Regions from separate parts of the Paraburkholderia terricola genome, predicted to be linked through region 1. Evidence: predicted binding sites of a transcription regulator. Region 1 holds the regulator's gene; each other region holds the start of a gene.
What was found. Region 1 encodes LexA, which represses DNA repair genes until DNA is damaged. Its sites were predicted from a motif close to ACTGTATNNNNATACAGT; they were not measured.
Positions count from the first base shown of each region.

Region 1 (7,714 bases):
GAACCAGGCTGCGAACCAGGCTGTGAACCAGGCTGTGAACCAGGCTGTGAAGCCGGCGCCGGCGTGACGGGCCCGGCATACGCGGGCACGTCGCGCGCCGCCGACAGTTCCGCCGACATATGCCGCTCGGCGAGCAGCTTGAGCGCCAGCGTGACGAGCGCGAGCAACGCGAGCACCGACGCCACCGCGAACGCCGCCGAGAAGTTGTACTCGTTGTAGAGAATTTCGACGTGCAGCGGCATCGTGTCGGTCTGGCCGCGAATATGGCCCGACACCACCGACACCGCGCCGAACTCGCCCATCGCCCGCGCGTTGCACAGGATCACGCCGTACAGCAGGCCCCACTTGACGTTCGGCAGCGTGACGCGGCGGAAAATCTGCCAGCCCGAGGCGCCGAGCACGTGAGCGGCTTCTTCCTCGTCGTTGCCTTGCGCCTGCATCAGCGGAATCAGTTCGCGCGCGACGAACGGGAACGTGACGAAGATCGTCGCCAGCACGATGCCCGGCACCGCGAAGATGATCTGCACGTCATGGGCTTGCAGCCACGGGCCGAACCAGCCTTGCGCGCCGAACAGCAGCACGTAGATCAAGCCCGAGATCACCGGCGAAACCGAGAACGGCAGATCGATCAGCGTGGTCAACAGCGCCTTGCCGCGGAATTCGAACTTGGCGATGCACCAGGAAGCCGCGAGACCGAACACGAGGTTCAGCGGCACGGCAATCGCCGCGGTGATCACGGTGAGCTTGATCGCCGACAGCGCATCGGGATCGGCGAGCGATTCCAGATAGAAGCCGAGCCCCTTGTTCAACGCCTGATAGAACACGGCGACGAGCGGCACGACGAGAAACAGCGCGAGAAACAGCAACGCGACCCCGGTCAGGATCCAGCGCACCACCGGCGGTTCGGTCACCGGATCGGGCCGGCGCGCGACGTTGAGCGGCGCGCGCGGCGCGACGGCGACGGCGGCCCGATCCGTCCCATCCGCGCGATTCACACGATGCGCGCCGTCGGCGGAATGGCGGCTCATCGCACACCTCCGCCGATCGCCGCGACGCTTGCCGGGGCCGGCGCCGGGCCCGCGCCGCCGCGCCCGGTGCGGCGCTGCAAGTACCACTGCAAGGTATTGATGAACAGCAGCATCAGGAAGGACACGACCAGCATCACCACGGCCAATGCCGTGGCGCCCGCGTAGTCGTATTGCTCGAGCTTGGTGATGATCAGCAGCGAGGTGATTTCAGACTTCATCGGCACATTGCCGGCGATGAAAATCACCGAGCCGTATTCGCCGAGCGCGCGCGCGAACGCCAGCGCGAAGCCCGTCAGCAGGGCCGGAAACACCGACGGCAACACCACGCGGCGAAACGTCAGCCAGCGCGACGCACCGAGGCACGCGGCCGCCTCCTCCTGTTCGCGCTCGAACTCCTCGAGCACTGGCTGCACGGTCCGCACGACGAACGGCAAGCCGATGAACGTCAGCGCAACCAGCACACCCGCCGGCGTGAATGCGATCTTGATGCCGAGCGGTTCGAGAAACTGCCCGATCCAGCCGTTGCCCGCGTACACGGCCGCGAGCGAAATGCCGGCCACGGAGGTCGGCAAAGCGAACGGCAGATCGACCACCGCATCGACGATGCGCTTGAACGGAAACGTGTAGCGCACCAGCACCCACGCCACCAGAAAGCCGAACACCGCGTTGATCAGCGCGCCGCCCAACGCCGAGAAGAACGTCAGGCGATACGACGCGAGCACGCGCGGCGAACTCACCGCGCGCACGAACTGCGCCCAGTCGAGCGTCGCGGTCTTGAGGAAGGTTGCGGCAAGCGGAATCAGCACCACGAGGCTCAGATAAGCCACCGTGATGCCGAGTGTCAGGCCAAAACCGGGCAAGGCGCTCGGTTTTCGGAAGGTCAACGTCGTCATGCTCAATGCTCTTTCAGGGTTCACGCCTGCGTGTTCTGGCCGCCGGGCCCTGGCTGGCCAAAGCGCGCCACTGGGGCGCGCCCGGATTGGACGCGTTGCCGCGTCGCTCGGTCGATGCCGTTGCCGGCACCGGCGGTCTTACTGCGGCTGATAGATCGAATCGAATACGCCGCCGTCCGCGAAGTGCGTTTTCTGCGCGTTCGTCCAGCCGCCGAACGAGTCGTCCACCGTGTACAGCTTCAGCTTCGGAAACTTCGAGGTCAACTCCGCCGGCACCTTGTTCGAACGCGGCCGGTAGAAGTTCTTCGCGGCGATCTCCTGGCCCTGCTCGCTGTACAGGAAGTTCAGATACGCCTCGGCCAGCTTGCGCGTGCCGCGCTTGTCGACGACTTTGTCGACCACGGCAACCGGCGGCTCGGCCAGGATGCTCACGGACGGCACGACGATTTCGAACTTGTCCGTGCCGAACTCCTTCAGCGACAGGAACGCTTCGTTTTCCCACGCGATCAGCACGTCGCCGATGCCGCGTTGCACGAAGCTGGTGGTCGCGCCGCGCGCGCCCGAATCGAGCACGCCGGCATTCTTATAGAGCTTGCCGACGAACTCCTTCGCCTTCTGGTCGTTGCCGCCCGGCTGATGCGCGGCATACGACCACGCCGCGAGGTAGTTCCAGCGCGCGCCGCCCGAGGTTTTCGGGTTCGGCGTGACGATCGACACGCCCGGTTTGATCAGATCGTCCCAGTCCTTGATGTGCTTCGGGTTGCCCTTGCGCACCAGAAACACGATCGTCGACGTGTACGGCGATGCGTTGTCGGGCAGACGCTTTTGCCAGCCCTTGTCGAGCAGGCCCTTGTTAGCGAGGGCGTCGATGTCGTAGGCGAGCGCGAGAGTCACGACGTCCGCCTGCAGGCCGTCGAGCACGGAGCGCGCCTGCGCGCCCGAGCCGCCGTGCGACTGCTTGAAGGTGATCGTTTCGCCGGTTTTTGCCTTCCACTCCTTGCCGAACGCCTGGTTGACGTCCTGGTAGAGCTCGCGCGTCGGGTCGTAGGACACGTTCAGCAGCGTCGTGTCGGCGGCGTGCGCCTGCCCCGCGACGCCGAGCGCGGCTGCCGCGCCGAAGGCGAGCGCCGCGATCAGTTTCTTCGTCTTGCCTGCCAGCCCCGTGTGTCGATGGTTCATGCCAACTTTCTCCGCGTTGTGGTCCGTTGAAACGGCGTGTGATGTTGTTTTGCGTCGTCTGCGTGCGGCCACGCGTGCGTGGCGCCAACTGGAGGCCAGTCTATCGAAGGGCTTTCATCATTAAAAATAATGTTTCTTCATTCTTTAATACGCAAAAGTGGTAATGACAGCCAGATAAGGCGTTGCGGCACGAAAACGGGTGTTGGAGCGTCCGGTTCGGACGTTTCCACGACTCCACTTCGTCGCCTGCCCGCACGAACTTAAAGTAAAGCTTGAATTGCGCCGGATACTGTATAAAAATACAGCCACCTGTTCATACATACAGTGGCGCCATGACAAAACTCACCGCACGACAGCAGCAGGTTTTCGATCTGATCCGCCGGGCCATCGAACGCACCGGTTTTCCGCCCACCCGCGCGGAGATCGCCGCCGAACTGGGCTTCAGCTCGGCCAACTCGGCAGAAGAACATCTGCGCGCGCTCGCTCGCAAGGGTGTCATCGAACTGGCGGCCGGCGCATCGCGCGGCATACGCCTTCTCACCAGCCCCGAAGACTCGCCGCACCAGTTCACGCTGCCGCACGCGAGCATCATGCAACTGTCGTTGCCGCTGATCGGCCGGGTCGCCGCGGGTAGCCCGATACTCGCGCAGGAACATATCTCGCAGCATTACGCATGCGACCCGGCGCTCTTCTCGAGCAAGCCCGATTACCTGCTGAAAGTGCGCGGGCTGTCCATGCGCGACGCCGGCATCTTCGACGGCGACCTGCTCGCGGTGCAAAAGCGCAGCGAGGCGAAAGACGGCCAGATCATCATCGCCCGGCTCGGCGACGACGTCACGGTCAAGCGCCTGAAGCGCCGGCCAAACGGTATCGAGCTGATCGCCGAGAACCCCGATTACGACAACATCTTCGTTGAAACCGGCAGCGCGGATTTCGCGCTGGAGGGTATCGCCGTGGGGCTGATCCGCCCCGGAGAGTTTTAACCCGCCCGCTCGCCGGTTCGCCGGATCGCAGCCGCCCCAACGTTGAATCGCCTGGAGAGACTCATGGAACGCCTTGCCCGCCTGCTGCCCTTTCGCCAGTTCGGTCGTCTGCGCCGTCTGCGCAAGCTGGTGCCCTGCTCAGTGAGCGGAGCGCCCGCGGTCAGCACGCCATCGCTGTTCGACTCGCCCGACGGGGTATCGAGCTTGCCGTCGTCGTTGCCCGCCTTTGCCCGCGTGTCGTTGAATGCCGGGTTGAATATGGCGGAGCCGGAGCGGCGCGCACCGGTTCGGGTTTATCACGGGCCGTCGCGGCTCATCATGGTCGGCACCATGGAGGCCGTATGCCGCATGATCGATCGCTGCATCGCTGACGAGGCCAACGTGCACGGCGCCGTATTCGAGTCCTGATCGGCTTTCAGATACCGTTGTCGCGTGGGATCGTTTTTGCGTGGCCACGGTCCACGCTAGATCAAACGCGATGGAGAGTCCCACCCGATGGCAGTTTCGACACGCACGAAGCGCGGCGCCAACCGGCCCTTGATCGTCACTCTGGTTGTGATTGTGGTGATCGCCGCGCTGGGGTTCGTCTACGCGTCGCCGTATATCGCGCTGAATAATCTCAAGCGCGCGGCGGACGCGCGCGACGCGCAAACCGTCAATCAATACGTCGACTTTCCCGCGTTGCGCGAGAGCCTGAAGCAGGAGGTCACAGGCTTGCTGACACGCCGGCTCGACGCGCAGGGCAACGGCAATCCATTAGCCGCGATCGGCGCGATGATCGGCGTGGCATTGATCGGTCCGCTGGTGAACGCTTATGCGACGCCGGACGGCGTGGCGGCATTGCTGAACGGCATGCCGCCGCGCGGCAATCCTGGCGAGCGGCCGCCTGCTCCGCCCGCGGCCAACAATCCGCCCGCAACACCCGCGCCGGCGCCCGTGCCTGCATCGCCCACCGCGGGAGGCTCGGCCAACAGCGCGGCAAACAAGAACGCCGCGCCGCCGCAGCCGCCGGAAACCACGGCGGGCTATCGCGGCCTCAACCAGTTCGTCGTTACTTACCGGCATGGCGCCGGCGACGCACGTTATTCGGCGATCTTCCAGCGTGAAGGCCTGCTCACCTGGAAGCTGAGCGCTGTCAATTTGAATGAGTGATTGTCTGTTCGCATGAACGGAGCTGGAAGAGCAACCGTTTTCCTGTCAGGACCGCACTCGGCCACGCGCCGCACTTGCCACACTTCCCGCGCATCAAGCCGCCGCTTGCTGCTGCTCCTGCGCGGAGGAACACGCCACCAGGATGCTGCACGATACGCGGTCGAGCAACGGCGTATTGCCCGCGCCCATCCACCATCGCGACAAACCGGTGCGGCAACGGTGACCGACCACCACGAGGTCCACGTTCAACTCGTTGGCGAGATTCGCGATCTCGTCGATTGGATGGCCGAACGCAAAGTGCCCTTGCGCGGTCACGCCACGCTCGGTGAGCCAGTCCACCCCTTCCTGCAGAATGTCGCGGGCGGTCTTCTCGAAACTGCCGCAGGCCACATCGGTCAGCAGGCCCGCGCTTTGCGCAATGCTCGAACGCATGTCGACCACGGACAACAGATGCGTTTCCGCCTTCAGATCCAACGCCAGGTCGGCGCCGCAACGCAACGCCTTGCGGCCTTCGCGCGAGCCGTCGTAGCACAGCAGGATTTTCTTGTAGCTCGCCATGATTTTCTCCCTACCCGCGAAAAGCGCGGTCTTCATGAATCATGGTGCGCCGCAATTCAGCTTGCAAGGGATGGAAAACGCTAAGTGCGCACCGATCCGGAGCGTGCGGGGTTTTGATCGGGATCGAGGCTGTCTTGCGAGGTTTGCGGCAGTGCAAGAAACGCGCTCGGAACGGCTGCGGGCTCGCCGACGGCAACTCGCCGATGCCCTAGAATAGACGGCCTTCCCGGCCCTTAGCACCATCGGCGAGTTTTTCCCGGAACCTCCATCGATCCCATGCCTGAAGCCCCCATTGAATTCCAGCAGGTCAAGAAAAGCTACGGCGACAAAACAGTCGTCGACGGGCTCTCGTTTCACGTCGATGCCGGCGAATGCTTCGGCTTGCTCGGCCCCAACGGCGCGGGCAAGACCACCACGCTGCGCATGCTGCTCGGCATCGCCGCACCCGATGCCGGCGTGATCCGCCTGTGCGGCGAGCCGATTCCGCGCCGCGCGCGGATGGCGCGGGCGCGCGTCGGCGTGGTGCCGCAGTTCGACAATCTCGATCCCGACTTCACGGTGCGCGAGAACCTGCTGGTGTTCGGCCGTTACTTCGGGCTGAGCGCCGCGCAATGCCGCGCGATGGTGCCGTCGCTGCTCGAATTCGCGCGCCTCGAAAGCAAGGCAGATGCGCGCGTGAGCGAGCTATCGGGCGGCATGAAGCGGCGCCTGACGCTCGCGCGGGCGCTCGTCAACGACCCCGACGTGCTGATCATGGACGAGCCGACCACCGGCCTCGACCCCCAGGCGCGGCATCTGATCTGGGAGCGGTTGCGCTCGTTGCTCGCGCGCGGCAAGACGATCCTGCTGACCACGCATTTCATGGAAGAAGCCGAACGGCTCTGCAACCGGCTGTGCGTGATCGAGGAAGGACGCAAGATCGCCGAAGGCGCACCGAGCACGTTGATCGCCTCGGAGATCGGCTGCGACGTGATCGAGATCTTCGGTCCCGACCCGGTTGCGTTGCGCGACGAACTGGCGCCGCTTGTCGAGCGAACCGAGATCAGCGGTGAGACGCTCTTCTGCTATGTGAACGACGCGCAGCCGGTGCATGCGCGGCTCAAGCAACGCGCCGACTTGCGCTATCTGCATCGTCCGGCGAATCTGGAAGATGTGTTCCTGCGACTCACCGGCCGCGAGATGCAGGACTGAGGCCGGGCAAATCCGTTACAGCTACAACGACACCGCACGAGACACGCAATGGACGCACGCACTTACGAAACACACGGCAACGGCGACGCACCGTCGAGGCAGGAACCGTTCGCCGCGCTGCCGGCGAATGCCGTGAACTGGATTGCGGTGTGGCGCCGCAACTATCTGGTGTGGAGAAAGCTCGCGATCGCCTCGATGTTCGGCAATCTCGCCGATCCGATGATCTATCTGTTCGGGCTCGGCTTCGGGCTCGGCCTGATGGTCGGACACGTCGACGGCGTGTCGTATATCGCGTTTCTGGCGGCCGGCACGGTCGCGTCGAGCGTGATGATGTCCGCGAGTTTCGAGTCGATGTACTCGGGCTTCTCGCGCATGCACGTGCAGCGCACCTGGGAGGCGATCATGCACACGCCGCTCACGCTCGGCGACATCGTGCTCGGTGAAGTGATCTGGGCGGGCAGTAAGTCGGTGCTGTCCGGCACGGCGATCATGCTGGTGGCCGGCGCGCTCGGCTACGCGAACTTTCCGTCGATGCTGCTGGCGTTGCCGGTCATCGTGCTGACCGGGCTCGCGTTCGCCAGTATCGCGATGGTGGTGACGGCACTCGCGCCATCGTATGACTTCTTTATGTTTTATCAGACGCTGGTGTTGACGCCGATGCTGTTGCTCTCCGGCGTGTTCTTTCCCGCTTCGCAACTGCCCGCCGCCGCGCGTGCCGCGACCCAGGTGT
Region 1 covers NZ_CP024941.1:1,641,801-1,649,514, reverse strand. The annotation lists gene cysW (sulfate ABC transporter permease subunit CysW) at 1-1,028, opposite strand, end outside; gene cysT (sulfate ABC transporter permease subunit CysT) at 1,025-1,921, opposite strand; gene CUJ90_RS07475 (sulfate ABC transporter substrate-binding protein) at 2,060-3,100, opposite strand; gene lexA (transcriptional repressor LexA) at 3,433-4,083, shown strand; gene CUJ90_RS07465 (hypothetical protein) at 4,147-4,491, shown strand; gene CUJ90_RS07460 (DUF2939 domain-containing protein) at 4,579-5,235, shown strand; gene CUJ90_RS07455 (universal stress protein) at 5,329-5,793, opposite strand; gene nodI (nodulation factor ABC transporter ATP-binding protein NodI) at 6,070-6,984, shown strand; gene CUJ90_RS07445 (ABC transporter permease) at 7,033-7,714, shown strand, end outside.

Region 2 (7,714 bases), on a different replicon from region 1:
ATATTGCAATTGAAAATTTAGCGGTTATGATGACGTCTCCGTAAGGATTTCCCGAACGTTTGCTTCGCAAATGAGAGGGGAAATATTTCCCGTCATTTGCCGCCGGAACGGTAATTAATGCTTCCGGACCGACAGATTAAATCGAGGAGACACAATGCTAAGTCCCCATGAATTCGCCACCCTGATGCTCCTCAAGGACGCGCCCGATCAGATCGACCTCGAGCGCGTCGAACTCGACACGCTGCTGGAACGTCAACTCATATCGCTCGAGCGTCTCGCGTCGGGCCATCCCCGTGCTCATGTCACGAGCGAAGGCGCGTCCATTCTCAAGGCGGTCGCGCGTAGGCGTTATTGAATTGCGGCGTGTGCCGCCGCGCCACGCGGCGAGCGCGCTGAAGAAAGTAAGCGAAGTGGCTTTAGTTGGACTTTAATGTGTAAGTGCCCCTGGTTTTAACGACCCTCCGAAGTATTCGCGACGCATGCTGCCTGGCAGGCGTCCTTGCGCTTCGGTTCATCCATCATCGCCATTCGTCGTGCGGCATCCGGTCACATCCGAATCGATCGGGCTTTGTGCGGCGAATTGAATCCTGAGGAATTTCAATAATGGCTCTATCGAGTCCCGAGCAAATCGCCGCATCGCAGAAAGCTGGCCTCGACGCATTCTTCGGATTGACCGGGAAGGTCTTTGAAGGCGTCGAAAAACTGGTTGCGTTGAACCTGCAGGTCGTCAAGTCCACGCTGGCGGAATCGCGGGAAAGCCTGACGAAGGCGCCCGGCACAGCGGAGCCGCAGCAGTGGTTCACGCTGCAAGCCGGTTTCACCGCGCCGCTCGCGGAGAAATCACTGGCATACACGCGTCAACTGTTCGACATCGCGTCGACCACGCAGGCGGAGGTCGCGCAACTCGCGCAGACGCACTGCGAACGGTACAACGCAAACCTGCAGGCACTCATCGAGGAAGCGGCGAAGAGCGCTCCCGCCGGTTCCGAAGCGGCGATCGCCGCATGGAAGTCCGCGATCAGCGCCACCGCCACGCTGTACGAATCGCTGCAGAAGACGGGTCAGCAGGCCGTGGAAATGGCCGGGACCAATCTCGAAGCCGTGACGGCCTCGGCATCCAAGTCCGCCAAACGTAGTGCCGAGTCGGCTATCGTGGCCGCGAGCGCGAAGCATTAAGACCCACGCGGGCAGCAATGCCCGCGTTATCGGTTCCAACTTTATTGACAGCATTCCTTTTAGCCACTCTGGCGAGGAATCCGGGCATTCCCATACATCCCATTTGACTGAAGGCGGTGTTGCTCCCGACAGGCACGCCGCCGGTAATTGCGAGGACGATTCAATGGCAAAGCAGATCGCGTTGGTAACGGGTGGCATGGGTGGACTGGGCGAGGCGATCAGCATCAAGTTGCATGACGCCGGTTACGCGGTCGCCGTCACCTATTCGCCCGGCAACACCGGTGCGAACGAGTGGCTCGCACGCATGGAAGCCGAGGGGCGACAGTTCCGCGCGTATGGCGTCGACGTCGCCGACTACGACTCCTGCGAAAAATGCGCGGCGCGGATCAAGGCCGAAGTCGGACCGGTCGACATCCTGATCAACAACGCCGGCATCACGCGCGACGCCAGCTTCAAGAAACTGGACAAGGTCAATTGGGACGCGGTCATCCGCACCAACCTCGATTCGGTGTTCAACATGACGAAGCCCGTGTGCGACAGCATGGTCGAGCGCGGCTGGGGCCGCATCATCAACGTGTCGTCGATCATCGGCTCCAAGGGCGGGTTCGGCCAGACCAACTATGCGGCGGCCAAGGCCGGCATGCATGGTTTCACGAAATCGCTGGCGCTCGAAGTGGCGAAAAAAGGCGTCACGGTCAATACGATCTCGCCCGGCTATATCGCCACGAAAATGGTAATGGCCGTGCCCGAGGAAATCCGCGAGACGAAGATCGTTCCGCAGATTCCGGTCGGCCGGCTCGGGCAGCCGGACGAAGTTGCCGCGCTCGTGCTCTACCTGTGCTCGCGCGAAGCGGGCTTCGTGACCGGCGCCAACATCGCGATCAACGGAGGGCAGCACCTGCAGTGAACCCGAGAGATCAGCAATGGAGGTTCCGATGAGTGAAGCAGTGGCAATCGTCGTAGGTTCATTCGTGCTGGTGACGGCGACAGCATTCGTCGTCGCTCACTATCGCCGGGAGCAAATGCGCCGAAAACTGCTTGGACGGCTGGCTTATCATCGCGACGCGTACGGCCTGGGCAGCGCCCGGCGTTGAGCTTACGCTCTCGCTAACCTGTGATGAAGATCGGGTTGACGGCGTTCCTCGCGCAGGCGAGGCGCCGTCGAAGGCCGTATTCGTGGCGCTTCATCCGAACAGGCCATGAAGGAACCATCGCTGCTCTTCTTCCGCATCGCGACTGCTCATGCGCTCGCGGTATATCCAGAAACAGCTTTGGTCTTCACCCTGAGCGACGAAATAATCGCGCGTGACGAGTTCGCCATCGAACCACCCGCTCTCGATGCGTTCGCCAGGCGACACGAGGCGCAGCGCCGAACCGTAAAACGGGCGGTGTTTTCGCATTAGCAGGCGCACGGGTTTCTCCAGCAGCCAGGTGGGCCGCGGAAGCGCTTTCGGCAACCGCGTGCTTTCCGACGTGCTGCGAACCGGCACCCATCGGTTGGCGATTTCGGGCCGGTAGTCCGCCGTTGGCGCGGGCCTGAGCACGTTGTCCTCGCCGAGCCTCGCGACCAGCAGCTCGACGAGACGGGCGTGGTCCGCGGCGGAGCCGCCGGGCTCGGGAAACAGCGTATCGGATGCCGGTGCGGCGGGCTGCACGTTCGATGCATCGAGCCGCAGCGCGATAACGGGGGCGGTCAGTTCAATGCGGCCAAGACGCTCCCTGACGAGCCGGACCAGATGATCCTCCCGCCATGTCGGCTCGCCCAGGGCAATCTCGATGGGCGTCGGCTCGATGGCCTGCCTGCCGCGCTCGTGCTCGAGCAGAAGCGTCGCGCCCGTCAGCGCCAGTTGCTTCGCGCACAGCCAGCCGCACAGTTGCACGATGAGACGATGCGCACCGAAAAGCGCCGCTTCCGCATGCTCGATACGGTCGGGCATTTCAATGCGGGCGGAAAACGTGGGAGGGAGCGCCAGCCATTCGAACAGTTCCGGCGCCGTGCCGAAAGCGCGGTCGAGCGAGTCGAGCAGATGTTCGCCGCAACGTCGTTGCAGACCCGCGCGCGGCAGCCGTCTCACGTCGGCAATCGTTTCGCAGCCAAGGCCGGTGAACCAGTCGGCAAACGGCCTGATTTCCGGCACTGACTGCAACGGCAGCACCGACAATTGCCGTTCCAGCGAATCGACCTTGAGCACGCGCCGGTTCCGGTTCCTCGCGAGCAGCCAGGCGCCTTGCCCGGTCGGCGCGGCGCTTATCCGCGCGGTCAGCCCGATGGCTTCGAGGATCGCTTTCGCTTGCCGGCATACGGCGAGCAGTCCGCCAAAGAGACGCAGGCTCGCGCCGATGTCCACCACGACAACCGCCTCGTCGAGAACCGCGACATCGGGTGAGAACCGCATGAGCGCCACGGCGACCTCGCGTTGCGCGGCATGCTCGCGGCCGGCGTCGCGTTCGTAAATCTCGATCTCCGGCGCGAGCGTCAGCACGCCGCCGCGTTTCATGCCGACCCGCACCCCCGCGGCCCTGGCGACGCCATCCGCGATGAGCACCTTGTCCCGTTCGAGAACCACGCAGCCGTGCGCGGGCTCAGGCAGCCACTTCGGCCGGAAGACCTCGAGCTGCAACCGGGGCAGGTGAACGGCGAGAAATACGCGCATGGTGCGAAAACAGAACAGGTGTGGGTTGCAGGGGAATGGACAGAGGCTCTGCGCGTGCCGGACCTCGTCGCTTCGTGATGTCGACGGTCAGGCCGTCGCGTTCGGGCCGCAGCGCCAGCCGTAAAACCGCGGGAGAGGCATCCTGTGCCGACGCCAGCGGGCGGATCATGAAGAACAGCGTTTCCGAAGACTGGGCGGCCAGATGCAGCCGCCGCAGCGACGAGGTCTGAACGTGTTGCGCCCAGAACAGCAGTGCGCCGCAACTGCCGGCGCGCAGAATCTGCTCCGCGGCCCAGAGCGCGTCGGCTGTCTTCGGAGCCTGGACAACCATCAATTGTTCGGACGACAACCCGATGTATTCGAGGCCCAGGCCGTTCGGTACGTGCGGCGGCTGCACCATTGCAATCGGCCGCTTTTCCATTTCGCTGAGCGCGGGGCGCAATAGCCGCATTTCGCCCACGCCGGCCTGCTGCACCAGCAGGTCCACCAGCGCGCCGACCGGCCATCCGCCGCCGGGCAATTCCGCCGACAGCGCGGGATAGCCGGTATCCACGATATGCCCCCGGCTGCGCGCAAGCTGCGACGCCCGCCATAGCGACGGGTGGATGGCTTCGGGGACGGGCGGCGCGGTGGTCATTGGAGTTGCGGAAAAATCACTGTATGCATGTACAGTATCCTACACGGATTTTCGTAGCCACGAACAGGCACTTTTTTCGGGAAATTTTCAGGGAGAGGGGCGCTGGCACGGCCATTAGAAAACCTCACGCCACTCGCCACTCGCCACGCGAACTACCCGAATGCCCAATCGCATCCAGACGACAAAATCGTCACGCCTGAACGCATGGCACGCCGCATGCAACGCATGCAGCACGAACCTGCCAACTCAAAACCCACGCGAACCCACCCGCATTCACCGTCGACCGGAGGAACCATGTGGCGCAAGCTTGCTCGACCGCGAATCGTGGTGCTCACCGGCGCGAGCGCGGGCGTGGGTCGGGCTACCGCCCTCGCGTTCGCGCGTCGCGGCGCGCATGTCGCGCTGCTGGCGCGCGACCCCGCAGCGCTCGACGACACGGCAGCGCAAGTGCGCGCATGCGGCGTGCGCGCGTTGCCGATCGCACTCGACGTCAGCGACGCCGACGCCGTCGAAGCCGCCGCCGCGCGCGTGGAAGCGGAGCTGGGTCCGATCGACGTATGGGTCAACAACGCCATGCTCACCGTGTTCGGACCGATGGCAAGCCTGACGCCGAAGGAGTTCGCGCGGGTGACGGACGTGACCTACCTCGGTTACGTCTGGGGCACGATGGCCGCGTTAAAGCGCATGAGCGCGCGCAATCGCGGTTGCATCGTCCAGGTCGGCTCGGCGCTCGCCTATCGCGCGATTCCGCTGCAATCGGCCTATTGCGGCGCGAAGCATGCGATCCGCGGCTTTACCGACGCATTGCGCTGCGAACTGCTTCACGATCACAGCCGCGTCCATCTGACGATGGTGCAAATGCCCGCATTGAATACGCCGCAATTCGACTGGGCCGAGAACCGCATGCCCCACGCTCCGCAGCCGGTGGCGCCCGTTTTTCAGCCGGAAGTCGCCGCGCGCGCGATCGTCTGGGCGGCAATGCATCGTCGGCGTGAGGTGTATGTCGGGATATCGACGGTGAAGGCGATTGTCGCCAACCAGGTCGTGCCCGGCTGGCTGGACCGATATCTCGGCCGCACCGGCTATCAGGCGCAGCAAAGAGCCGCGCCGGCAAGCGATGCCGCGCCCTCGAATCTATGGCAACCGGTTGCCGGCGCGCATCGCGCTCATGGTCCATTCGACGGCGAGGCGAAGCATTACAGCAGCGCACTATGGCTCGATACGCATCGTCCGCTTGCGCTTGCCGCCGCGCTGACCCTTGCCGCGTTGACATGGCGGCGCTGGCCGCGCCGCTAGCCGGCGTGGCTGGCCGGCTCGTCAGTGCAGCGCGATCCAATCCAGCAGCCGCTGACCGTACCGGCCGCTCAACGCCAGATAAAGCGCGGCGACGCCGAGGTTCCACAGCAGGATCATCGCGGTCGCGTCGAGAGGATGGAAAATCGACAAGGCCACCGCGGTCATTGCAGCGACCGCGAGACTACCCGCCATCACGACCGGTCCCGGCTCCAGCCGGGCGGCGTGGCGCAGCATGATCAGCATCACGAGCGATAGCGGCATGCCGACCAGTACCAGGGTCGCGAAGCATCTTGCCGTTTCGCCGACAGACATGCCTTCCGGTCCGATCGCGATCCAATTGGTCAGGCAACCGTAGCCAATCGTGGCGACCCACGTGAGCGCAGCCGGTCCCGGTAACAGAAGCCAATGGCGTGACCGGCCCGGCACGCTGGCAATCAATGCCGCGACGGCGGCCAGAATGCCGGTGGCCGTGGCCGCGGCCATGCCGATGACGAACAGCGGCTGATGCAGCTTGACCGCCAGGTCGGCGCGCACTCCATGCGCGACACCGACGAAGAGCATCACAACCGCGGCAAACAGCAACCAGCACGCGGCTCTCGCCGCTGGCGAGCGCAGACGCCGCACCGGCGCGGCATCCGCGGCGAGCACGTCGATCAGGTCGGAGGTGCGGGTCATGATTTGCTACCTCGCTGCGGGAACCTCTCCCGTAATCGTTTCATGGCCCGATGCGTGGCGACTTTCAACGCGGCAACCGACGTTCCGCTTGCAGCCGCGGCTTCTTGCAGCGACATCTCCTGCAATTTGAGCATGCGCATCGCGTCGCGTTGTCCGACAGGCAATTGCTCGATTGCTTCCCTGACCAGGCGGGCATTCACCGTCTCTTCCTCTAAGTTCGCTTCATCGGCGGCAAAGGTTTCCAACTGATTTTCCGTTGACGATTCATGCGAGCCAACACGGCCGCGCCGGCGCAGACCGTCGACGATGCGCCGGTTTGCAATGGCGACCAGCCACGGCCCGAACGGACGCGAAGGATCATACGTGTTGCGCACGGCGTGCACGGTCAGCAGCACATCCTGAACCGTGTCCTCGATGTCGTCGGCGTTGCGGATGTGTCGTGCCGCGAGCGCACGAAGGTAGGGCGTGATGTCCTGGAGCAACCGGCGATAGGTCTGGGCGTCGCCCATTTGCGCGCTGGCCATCATGGCGGACCAGTCGAGTTTGCCGTCGGCGCGACGGGTCGCCGGCGCTTGCCGAGCGGCCGGCGCGATCGACGCCAGGCTCTCTCTTTCGGAACCAGGAACGGGACTCGGCGGGGGGGGATGCCGTTGCATGCTGAAATTTTGTGGCGGGGAGCCCGGATTGTCACGCGGAAAAAGTTTGAGCGGACCGTAACCTTTTGCGGCGCTCGGCCGAACCTTCCTGCACGGCCCACAATGTCCGGCCGCAACCCTCAGGAGGATGCGTGATGAACAAACACAGGATGACGGCCTCGATCTTGTCTTCGGCAATCGGCCTGGCGCTCGCCATGCAGATCGCGCCTGTTCAGGCCCAGGCCATGAAGGACATGAGCGCGATGCCGCAAGTCGTGAAAGACAACATGGCCCGGATGGAAGCGAACAAACTGCAAAAGTGCTACGGCATCAACGCCGTGTCGAAAAACGACTGCGCTGAAGGCGCCCATTCCTGCGCCGGACAATCCACCCAGGCGCGCGACCCCAAGTCATTCGTTTTGCTGCCCGCCGGCGATTGCAGCAAGATCCAGGGCGGCAAGCTGAAGCCGGCGTGAGGAAGGAAGGGTCATGGATGCCGCTTCCGGCGCCTCGCACTATGCCCACGGCCTGATTCCGGCGTGCGCCGGCGTCGGGCTGCGCTTTCGGCACCATCACGAAGTTGTCGAACGGCATCCGCCCGCCGCCTGGTTCGAGGTGCATCCCGAGAACTACATGGGCGG
Region 2 covers NZ_CP024942.1:2,328,224-2,335,937, forward strand. The annotation lists gene CUJ90_RS29035 (hypothetical protein) at 155-355, shown strand; gene phaP (TIGR01841 family phasin) at 604-1,176, shown strand; gene phbB (acetoacetyl-CoA reductase) at 1,340-2,083, shown strand; gene CUJ90_RS32950 (hypothetical protein) at 2,112-2,270, shown strand; gene CUJ90_RS29050 (Y-family DNA polymerase) at 2,361-3,830, opposite strand; gene imuA (translesion DNA synthesis-associated protein ImuA) at 3,760-4,467, opposite strand; gene CUJ90_RS29060 (SDR family oxidoreductase) at 4,762-5,763, shown strand; gene CUJ90_RS29065 (NrsF family protein) at 5,785-6,438, opposite strand; gene CUJ90_RS29070 (sigma-70 family RNA polymerase sigma factor) at 6,435-6,962, opposite strand; gene CUJ90_RS29075 (BufA1 family periplasmic bufferin-type metallophore) at 7,229-7,549, shown strand; gene bufB (MNIO family bufferin maturase) at 7,563-7,714, shown strand, end outside.
Region 2: imuA (translesion DNA synthesis-associated protein ImuA) is a predicted target of LexA. The motif match lies at 4,486-4,503, and genes of this name have one in related genera.

Region 3 (7,714 bases), 1.7 Mb from region 1:
CCGCCGAACAGCTTGATGGTGTCCATCGTTGCCATGGCGAGGCCCGCGCCGTTCACGAGGCAGCCGATGTTGCCGTCGAGCGAGATGTACGCGAGGTCGAACTTCGACGCTTCGACTTCAGCCGGATCTTCTTCGTCCAGATCGCGATACGCGACGATTTCCGGATGACGGAACAGTGCGTTCGAATCGAAGTTGAATTTCGCGTCCAGCGCGATGACCTTGCCGTCGCCGGTCAGGATCAGCGGGTTGATTTCGGCGAGCGATGCGTCGGTTTCCCAGAACGCCTTGTACAGACCTTGCAGGATCGCGCGCGCTTGCGGGATCGATGCGTCGGGCACGCCGATTTTCTTCGCGAGGTCGTCGGCTTCGGCGTCCTTCAGGCCGGTCGACGGGTCGACCGCAACCTTGTGGATCAGCTCGGGCGTCTTTTCCGCGACTTCCTCGACGTCCATGCCGCCTTCGCTCGATGCCATCACGACGATCTTCTGCGAAACGCGATCGATCACGAGGCCGACATACAGTTCCTTCTTGATGTCAGCGCCTTCTTCGATCAGCAGGCGATTCACCTTCTGGCCTTCCGCGCCGGTCTGGTGCGTGACGAGCTGCATGCCGAGGATCTGGTTCGAGTACTCGCGAACCTGTTCCAGCGTCTTGGCAACCTTCACGCCGCCGCCCTTGCCACGGCCGCCCGCATGGATCTGAGCCTTCACGACCCACACCGGGCCGCCGAGCTCTTCCGCGGCCTTGACCGCATCATCCACCGAGAAGACCGGCTTGCCGCGCGGTACCGCGACGCCGAATTTCCGCAGGATTTCCTTACCCTGGTACTCGTGAATCTTCATGCGTGATTCCCTTCAGTCTGAGAGTTGGATTGAACTTCGTTTCCGTCGCCGCCGTTCATGCCGGACGCGTTGCCGCCCTCGCCCTCGTGGCGGGCCGCTCCATCTGACGATGCGCCGCGATCCGCTGTATACGGAGCGCGGACATACCAGCGCGGATAAAACTGCTGCACCGCCTCGCCGTCGAAACGCAGCGCGTGGCAGCGTCCCAATTGGAATGGCGGTTTGTCGTTGGAATGCTCGCCCGCGCCGCTGGACGATGCGCGTTCCGAACTGGCGCTAGCGCCCGGCGCACCCTCGTTGATGTTCCACACGTCGCCGGCGAACGCCTGGATCGCGACGGTCGGCAGGAGCGCGCACAACTCGGTGAGATGCGTGCAGCCGGCCGTGCCGGCCAGCAAACGGGCGGCATCACGACGGAAGTTGCGGAACAGATTGAGCCCGATGAGGGCACGGTAGGCGGGATTGCTGGCTTGGCACAGACCGGGATAGGGCACCCAGTCGGACGACGCCTCGGCGTCGACGACATTGAGCTTGCGATCGATGGTGATGCGAAGCCAGAGTTCATGAATCGGCTGACCATGAGGCCGGACGCCCGACGCAAGCACCACGTCGCGCGGTTTTTCGTCGGTCAAGCACGCTTCCACATCCCACAGGCCATCGGCTCGCTCGTAGGCTTCCGCTCTGATTGCGCGACGGTGGCGCAACTGACGGGACACTGGCGGGGAGAGCGGCATGCGGAAAGGAAAGGCCGGATTGGAAAACCGGTGAATTTTAGCATACTGGGTATTTGAGACAGGTCGGAATGCGCGGCGACGCCCAGCGGGCCGGGGCGAGCGAGCAGCGCCCGCTGGCTACTCGCCGCTCCACTCCTCGTCGATACCCTTGAGGATCTTGCCGATCGTCGCGCCCGAAAAACCGCGCGACGCCAGAAAACGCGCCTGCTTCGCGCGTTCGGCGGGCGTTTCGGGAAGCTGGCCGAATTTCTTTTGCCAAACGGCTCGGGCTCGCGCGAGTTCAGTTTCGCGCAATTGCGCGCCGGCTTCCTCGACTAGCGCCGGGTCGACCGCGTGTTGCTTCAATTCGCCGACGATCCGGCTCGCGCCCAACCGCGACGAGCGCCGATGAACCAGACTTTCGGCGAAGCGTGAATCGGACAGCCAGTTTTCCGTTTCCAGTGAATCGAGCAAGGTGTCGAGCGAATCGGTTTCCTCGACGAACGGTTTCAGCTTGCGCGCGAGTTCGGCGCGGCTGTATTCACGGCGAGACAAATAGCCGAGCGCGCGCCCTTTTAGCGAACGGGCCGGGCGTTGGGATTTCTTCGCTTCGTCTTGATCCGGCTTCGCTTCGCCAGGCGCGCGACGCGAGCGGGTGTAGGTGGTTTCGGTGACTGAAGCGGCTTCAGAAGAACCCGAGGGGCTTCCGGAAGGATCAGAAGTAACACGTGGGGAGGAGTCAAACTGCGCGCGCCGCGAGCGACGGCCCGCGGCGCGATCATGTGCGTCGAACGATTCGGACGGGTCGAACGGATCGTTCGAATCGCCGTTACCGTCACGCGGGCCGCCCGCGTTGCGTCCAGCATTGGACAACGGCCGGCCCTTGCGTATCACGTGATGGTTACTCTTCTTCGCCCGCGACTTCGGCGCCCGCCCCGGTCACTGCTTCGGCCATGGCGTTCACACCCAGCGATTCGCGGATACGGTTTTCAATTTCACGAGCGATATCAGGATTCTCGCGCAGGAATTCGCGCGCGTTGTCCTTGCCCTGACCGATACGTTCGCCGCTGTAGCTGTACCAGGCACCGGCCTTGTCGACGATCTTCGCCTGCACGCCGAGGTCGATGATCTCGCCCTGGCGCGAGATACCCTCGCCATACAGAATGTCGAAAATCGCTTCGCGGAACGGCGGCGCCACCTTGTTCTTGACGACCTTCACGCGCGTTTCATTGCCGATCACTTCGTCGTTCTTCTTGATCGAACCGATGCGGCGAATGTCCAGGCGCACCGACGCGTAGAACTTCAGCGCATTGCCGCCCGTGGTGGTTTCCGGATTGCCGAACATCACGCCGATCTTCATGCGGATCTGGTTGATGAAGATCACGAGGCAGTTCGTGCGCTTGATCGTGCCGGTGAGCTTGCGCAGCGCTTGCGACATCAGACGCGCTTGCAGACCTGGCAGCGAGTCGCCCATTTCGCCTTCGATTTCGGCCTTCGGCACGAGGGCCGCGACCGAGTCGATCACGATCATGTCGATCGAGCCCGAGCGCACCAGCGCGTCGGCGATTTCGAGCGCCTGCTCGCCGGTGTCCGGCTGCGAGACCAGCAGGTCGTTCACATTTACGCCGAGCTTGCCCGCGTACTGAATATCCAGCGCGTGTTCCGCGTCGATAAACGCCGCCGTGCCGCCGATCTTCTGCATTTCGGCGATGACCTGCAGCGTCAGCGTGGTTTTACCGGATGACTCCGGGCCATAGATTTCGACCACACGGCCACGCGGCAAACCGCCGACGCCCAGTGCGATGTCGAGACCGAGCGATCCGGTTGAGACCACCTGGATGTCTTCGACTGCCTCACCTGCGCCGAGCCGCATGACCGACCCTTTGCCGAACTGCTTTTCGATCTGCGCGAGTGCGGCAGCGAGTGCCTTGCTCTTTTCAGCAGTCAGTCCAGCCGAGCCTTTCTTGCTTTCTTCCATGAATCGTCCTTTGCTATGATGAACGGCGTCTGAGGCAGGTGCGCAGCGCGTTTTCAACGAACGGCGCACGAAACTCAGACACTGTATAAAAAAACAGTGGTTTTGGCAAGCACGATTCCATGCGAACGCGCATATTTACTCTCGCGCTACCCCACCACCCACAATAATTTTCGGAGACCGCTGTGCGCCGCGGGGACACCCAAGGTGCCGGCAAGGCCAAAGCTGGCGCACCATGCGAATTCTGATTGCCGAAGACGACAGCATACTCGCGGACGGTCTGGTTCGATCACTCCGCCAATCGGCCTATGCCGTCGATCACGTGAAGAGCGGCGTCGAGGCCGACACCGCCCTGTCGATGCAAACCTTCGACCTGCTGATCCTCGATCTCGGCCTGCCGCGCATGTCCGGGCTCGAGGTGCTGCGCCGCCTACGCGCGCGCAATTCGAACCTGCCGGTGCTGATCCTGACCGCCGCGGACAGCGTCGACGAACGCGTCAAGGGCCTCGATCTCGGCGCCGACGACTACATGGCCAAACCCTTCGCGCTGAACGAACTCGAGGCGCGCGTGCGGGCGCTGACCCGGCGCGGCGCGGGCGGCGGCCCGACCGTCGTGCGGCACGGCTCGCTGTCGTTCGACCAGGTTGGCCGCATCGCCTATGTCAACGAACAGGTGATCGACCTGTCGGCGCGCGAGCTGGGCTTGCTCGAGGTGCTGCTGCAGCGCATCGGCCGCCTGGTCTCGAAAGAACAACTCGTCGACCATCTATGCGAATGGGGCGAGGAGGTCAGCAACAACGCGATCGAAGTCTACGTGCACCGGCTGCGCAAGAAGATCGAGCCGAGCGGCGTGCGCATCATCACTGTGCGGGGCCTGGGATATTGCCTCGAGAAGGCGGCGTCGCCCGCGAACGTGAACGCCCACGCCGGCGAGAGCGAGGGCGCGCCGCCGCCGTCCGCCGCCGGGCCCGAACCCGAGCCGCCGTCGGGCCCGATGCCGGCGAGCCACCATTTCAAATAGGGAACGCCCCATGGCCGCTCGCGCAGATCGCCCCACGGCGCACGCGGCGGACCTCGACGAAGCGCGCGACGAGCGCTACGCCAATCCGTTCGCCCCGCCCGACGAGACCGAAGCCGCCGCCGCGGCGCGTCCGCGCTCGCTATTCGGCGAGATTCTCGACTGGATGTTGGCGCCGCTCCTGCTGCTGTGGCCGATGAGCCTCGCCGTCACCTATCTCGTCGCCAAGTCGATCGCCAACGGGCCGTTCGACCGCGCGCTCGAAACCGACGCCTATGTGCTCGCGCGCCAGATTCATCCGGTGAATGGCGTGGCGGAGCTGTCGCTGCCCGATTCCACGCGCGATTTTCTACGCACCGACAATGTCGACAGCCTGTTCTATCAGGTGCTCGGCACGCGCGGCGAACTGGTCGGCGGCGAGCGCGACATGCCGTTGCCGCACGAGGACGATCGCCCGCCGCCCGGCCTCGTCGAATTCCGCGACGACGTGCTGCACGGCAACGACATCCGCGTCGCCTATACGACCGTCGAGTTTCCGCAGACGCCCGGCGCGCAGCCGGTGCTGGTGCAGGTCGCCGAAACGCTCGACAAGCGCAGCCAGCTCGCCAACGACATCATCAAGGGCGTGATCCTGCCGCAGTTCGTGATTCTGCCGCTCGCGATCCTGCTGGTGTGGTTCGGCCTGTCGCGCGGACTCGCGCCGCTGCATGCGCTGCAGGACCACATCCGCGCGCGCCGCCCCGACGATCTGTCGCCGCTGGAAGCACGCCGCGCGCCGCCCGAGATAGAGCCGCTGGTCACGTCGTTCAACGATCTGCTCACGCGCCTCGAACAGAACATGGAATTGCAGAAGCGCTTCATCGCCGATGCCGCGCATCAGATGAAAACGCCGCTGGCCGGCCTGCGCACCCAGGCGGAGCTGGCGTTGCGCCAGGACGTCTCGGCGGAAGTTCATCGCTCGCTCGAACAGATCGCCACCAGTTCCGAGCACGCGGCGCGGCTCGTCACGCAGTTGCTGGCGCTGGCGCGTGCCGAGAACCGCATGTCGGGGCAGATTTTCACCACCGTGGAGGTCACCGAGGTCGCGCGCCATGCCGTGCGCGACTGGGTTCAAGCCGCGCTCGCCAAGCAGATGGACCTCGGTTACGAAGCGCCCGAGGAACCGGTCGAAGTGGACGGCAATCCGGTGATGCTGCGCGAAATGCTGTCGAATCTGATCGACAACGCGATCCGCTACACCCCGGCGGGCGGACGCATTACCGTCAGGGTTCGGCATGAGGCGACAGCGCGGCGCGTCCATCTCGAAGTCGAGGACACCGGCATGGGCATTCCGGCGGCCGAGCGCTCGCGGGTGATCGAGCGCTTCTACCGGATTCTCGGCCGCGAAGGCGACGGCAGCGGCCTTGGGCTTGCGATCGTCCGGGAGATCGCAACCATGCACGGCGGCGAACTGACGATCGAGGACAACGTCTATCAAACCTCGCCGCGGCTTGCCGGAACGCTGGTGCGTGTCAGCTTGCAAGCGCACGAACCGGCACGGGACTTACCCTAACGCTGATTGAACGCCAAACCGGACGGCGGCAATTATTGAGACACGTTAGCCGCGCGTTGGCGTGGCTTTTAGCCAAATTGGAAGGTGTTAGCCAAAATTCGCCGCATGAACGACGCAACCCTGTTCACCCCGCCACGTCAGTAGCCCGTAAGTTTCCATTCCAATAATCGGTTCCACGGGGACGCCTTGCCGGCGAACCGCGTGCATATCAATATTGGAGACGACATATGGCTACCGTTGGCGGGCAACTCTCGCATACGCCGATGACGCGAGAAGAGAAGCGGGTGATCTTCGCATCGTCGCTGGGTACGATTTTCGAGTGGTACGACTTCTATCTGGCCGGTTCGCTCGCGGCTTTCATCAGCAAGAGCTTTTTCTCCGGCGTCAATCCGACCGCCGCCTTCATTTTCACGCTTCTCAGCTTTGCCGCGGGTTTCGCGGTGCGGCCGTTCGGCGCGATCGTGTTCGGGCGCCTCGGCGATATGGTCGGGCGCAAGTACACGTTCCTCGTCACGATCGTGATCATGGGTCTGTCGACGTTCCTCGTCGGCTTCCTGCCCGGCTACGCGGCGATCGGCATGGCTTCGCCAGTGATCTTCATCGCGATGCGCATGCTCCAGGGTCTCGCGCTCGGCGGCGAATACGGCGGTGCCGCCACTTACGTCGCAGAACATGCGCCGGCGGGACGCCGCGGCTTCTACACCGCATGGATCCAGACCACCGCCACGCTCGGCCTGTTCCTGTCGCTGCTGGTGATTCTCGGCGTGCGCACGGCGATGGGCGAGGACGCGTTCGGCGTATGGGGCTGGCGCATTCCGTTTATCGCGTCGATCGCGCTGCTGGCCGTGTCGGTGTGGATTCGCTTGCAACTGCATGAGTCGCCGGTGTTCGAGCGCATCAAGGCCGAAGGCAAGACCTCCAAGGCGCCGCTCTCGGAAGCATTCGGCCAGTGGAAGAACCTGAAGGTCGTGATCCTCGCGCTGATCGGCCTGACAGCCGGCCAGGCCGTGGTCTGGTACACGGGTCAGTTCTACACCCTGTTCTTCCTGACGCAGACGCTGAAGGTCGACGGCGCGAGCGCCAACATCCTGATCGCGATCGCTCTCCTCATCGGCACGCCGTTCTTTCTGTTTTTCGGCTCGCTGTCGGATCGCATCGGCCGCAAGCCGATCATCATGGCGGGGTTGCTGATCGCCGCGTGCACGTACTTCCCGTTGTTCAAGGCGCTCACGCATTATGCGAATCCGGCGCTGGAAACCGCCACGCTGAAATCGCCGATCGTCGTGATCGCGAATCCGGACGAATGCTCGTTCCAGTTCAACCCGGTCGGCACGGCGAAGTTCACGAGTTCGTGCGACATCGCCAAGAGCGCGCTCTCGAAGTCGGGCTTGAACTACGAGAACGTCGCGGCGCCGGCGGGCGCGCTCGCGCAGATCAAGGTCGGCGACACGGTGATCAACACCTATGACGGCAAGGCCGCCGACGCCAAGGAGCAAGGCAAGACGTTCGACAAGACGCTCGCGACGACGCTGAAGACGGCCGGCTATCCGCCGAAGGCCGATCCTTCGCAGATCAACTGGCCGATGACCGTGGCGATCCTGACGATCCTCGTGA
Region 3 covers NZ_CP024941.1:3,366,708-3,374,421, forward strand. The annotation lists gene sucC (ADP-forming succinate--CoA ligase subunit beta) at 1-842, opposite strand, end outside; gene CUJ90_RS15040 (DUF2889 domain-containing protein) at 839-1,576, opposite strand; gene recX (recombination regulator RecX) at 1,694-2,449, opposite strand; gene recA (recombinase RecA) at 2,457-3,533, opposite strand; gene CUJ90_RS15055 (response regulator transcription factor) at 3,766-4,551, shown strand; gene CUJ90_RS15060 (sensor histidine kinase) at 4,562-6,100, shown strand; gene CUJ90_RS15065 (MFS transporter) at 6,328-7,714, shown strand, end outside.
Region 3: recA (recombinase RecA) is a predicted target of LexA. The motif match lies at 3,614-3,631, and genes of this name have one in related genera.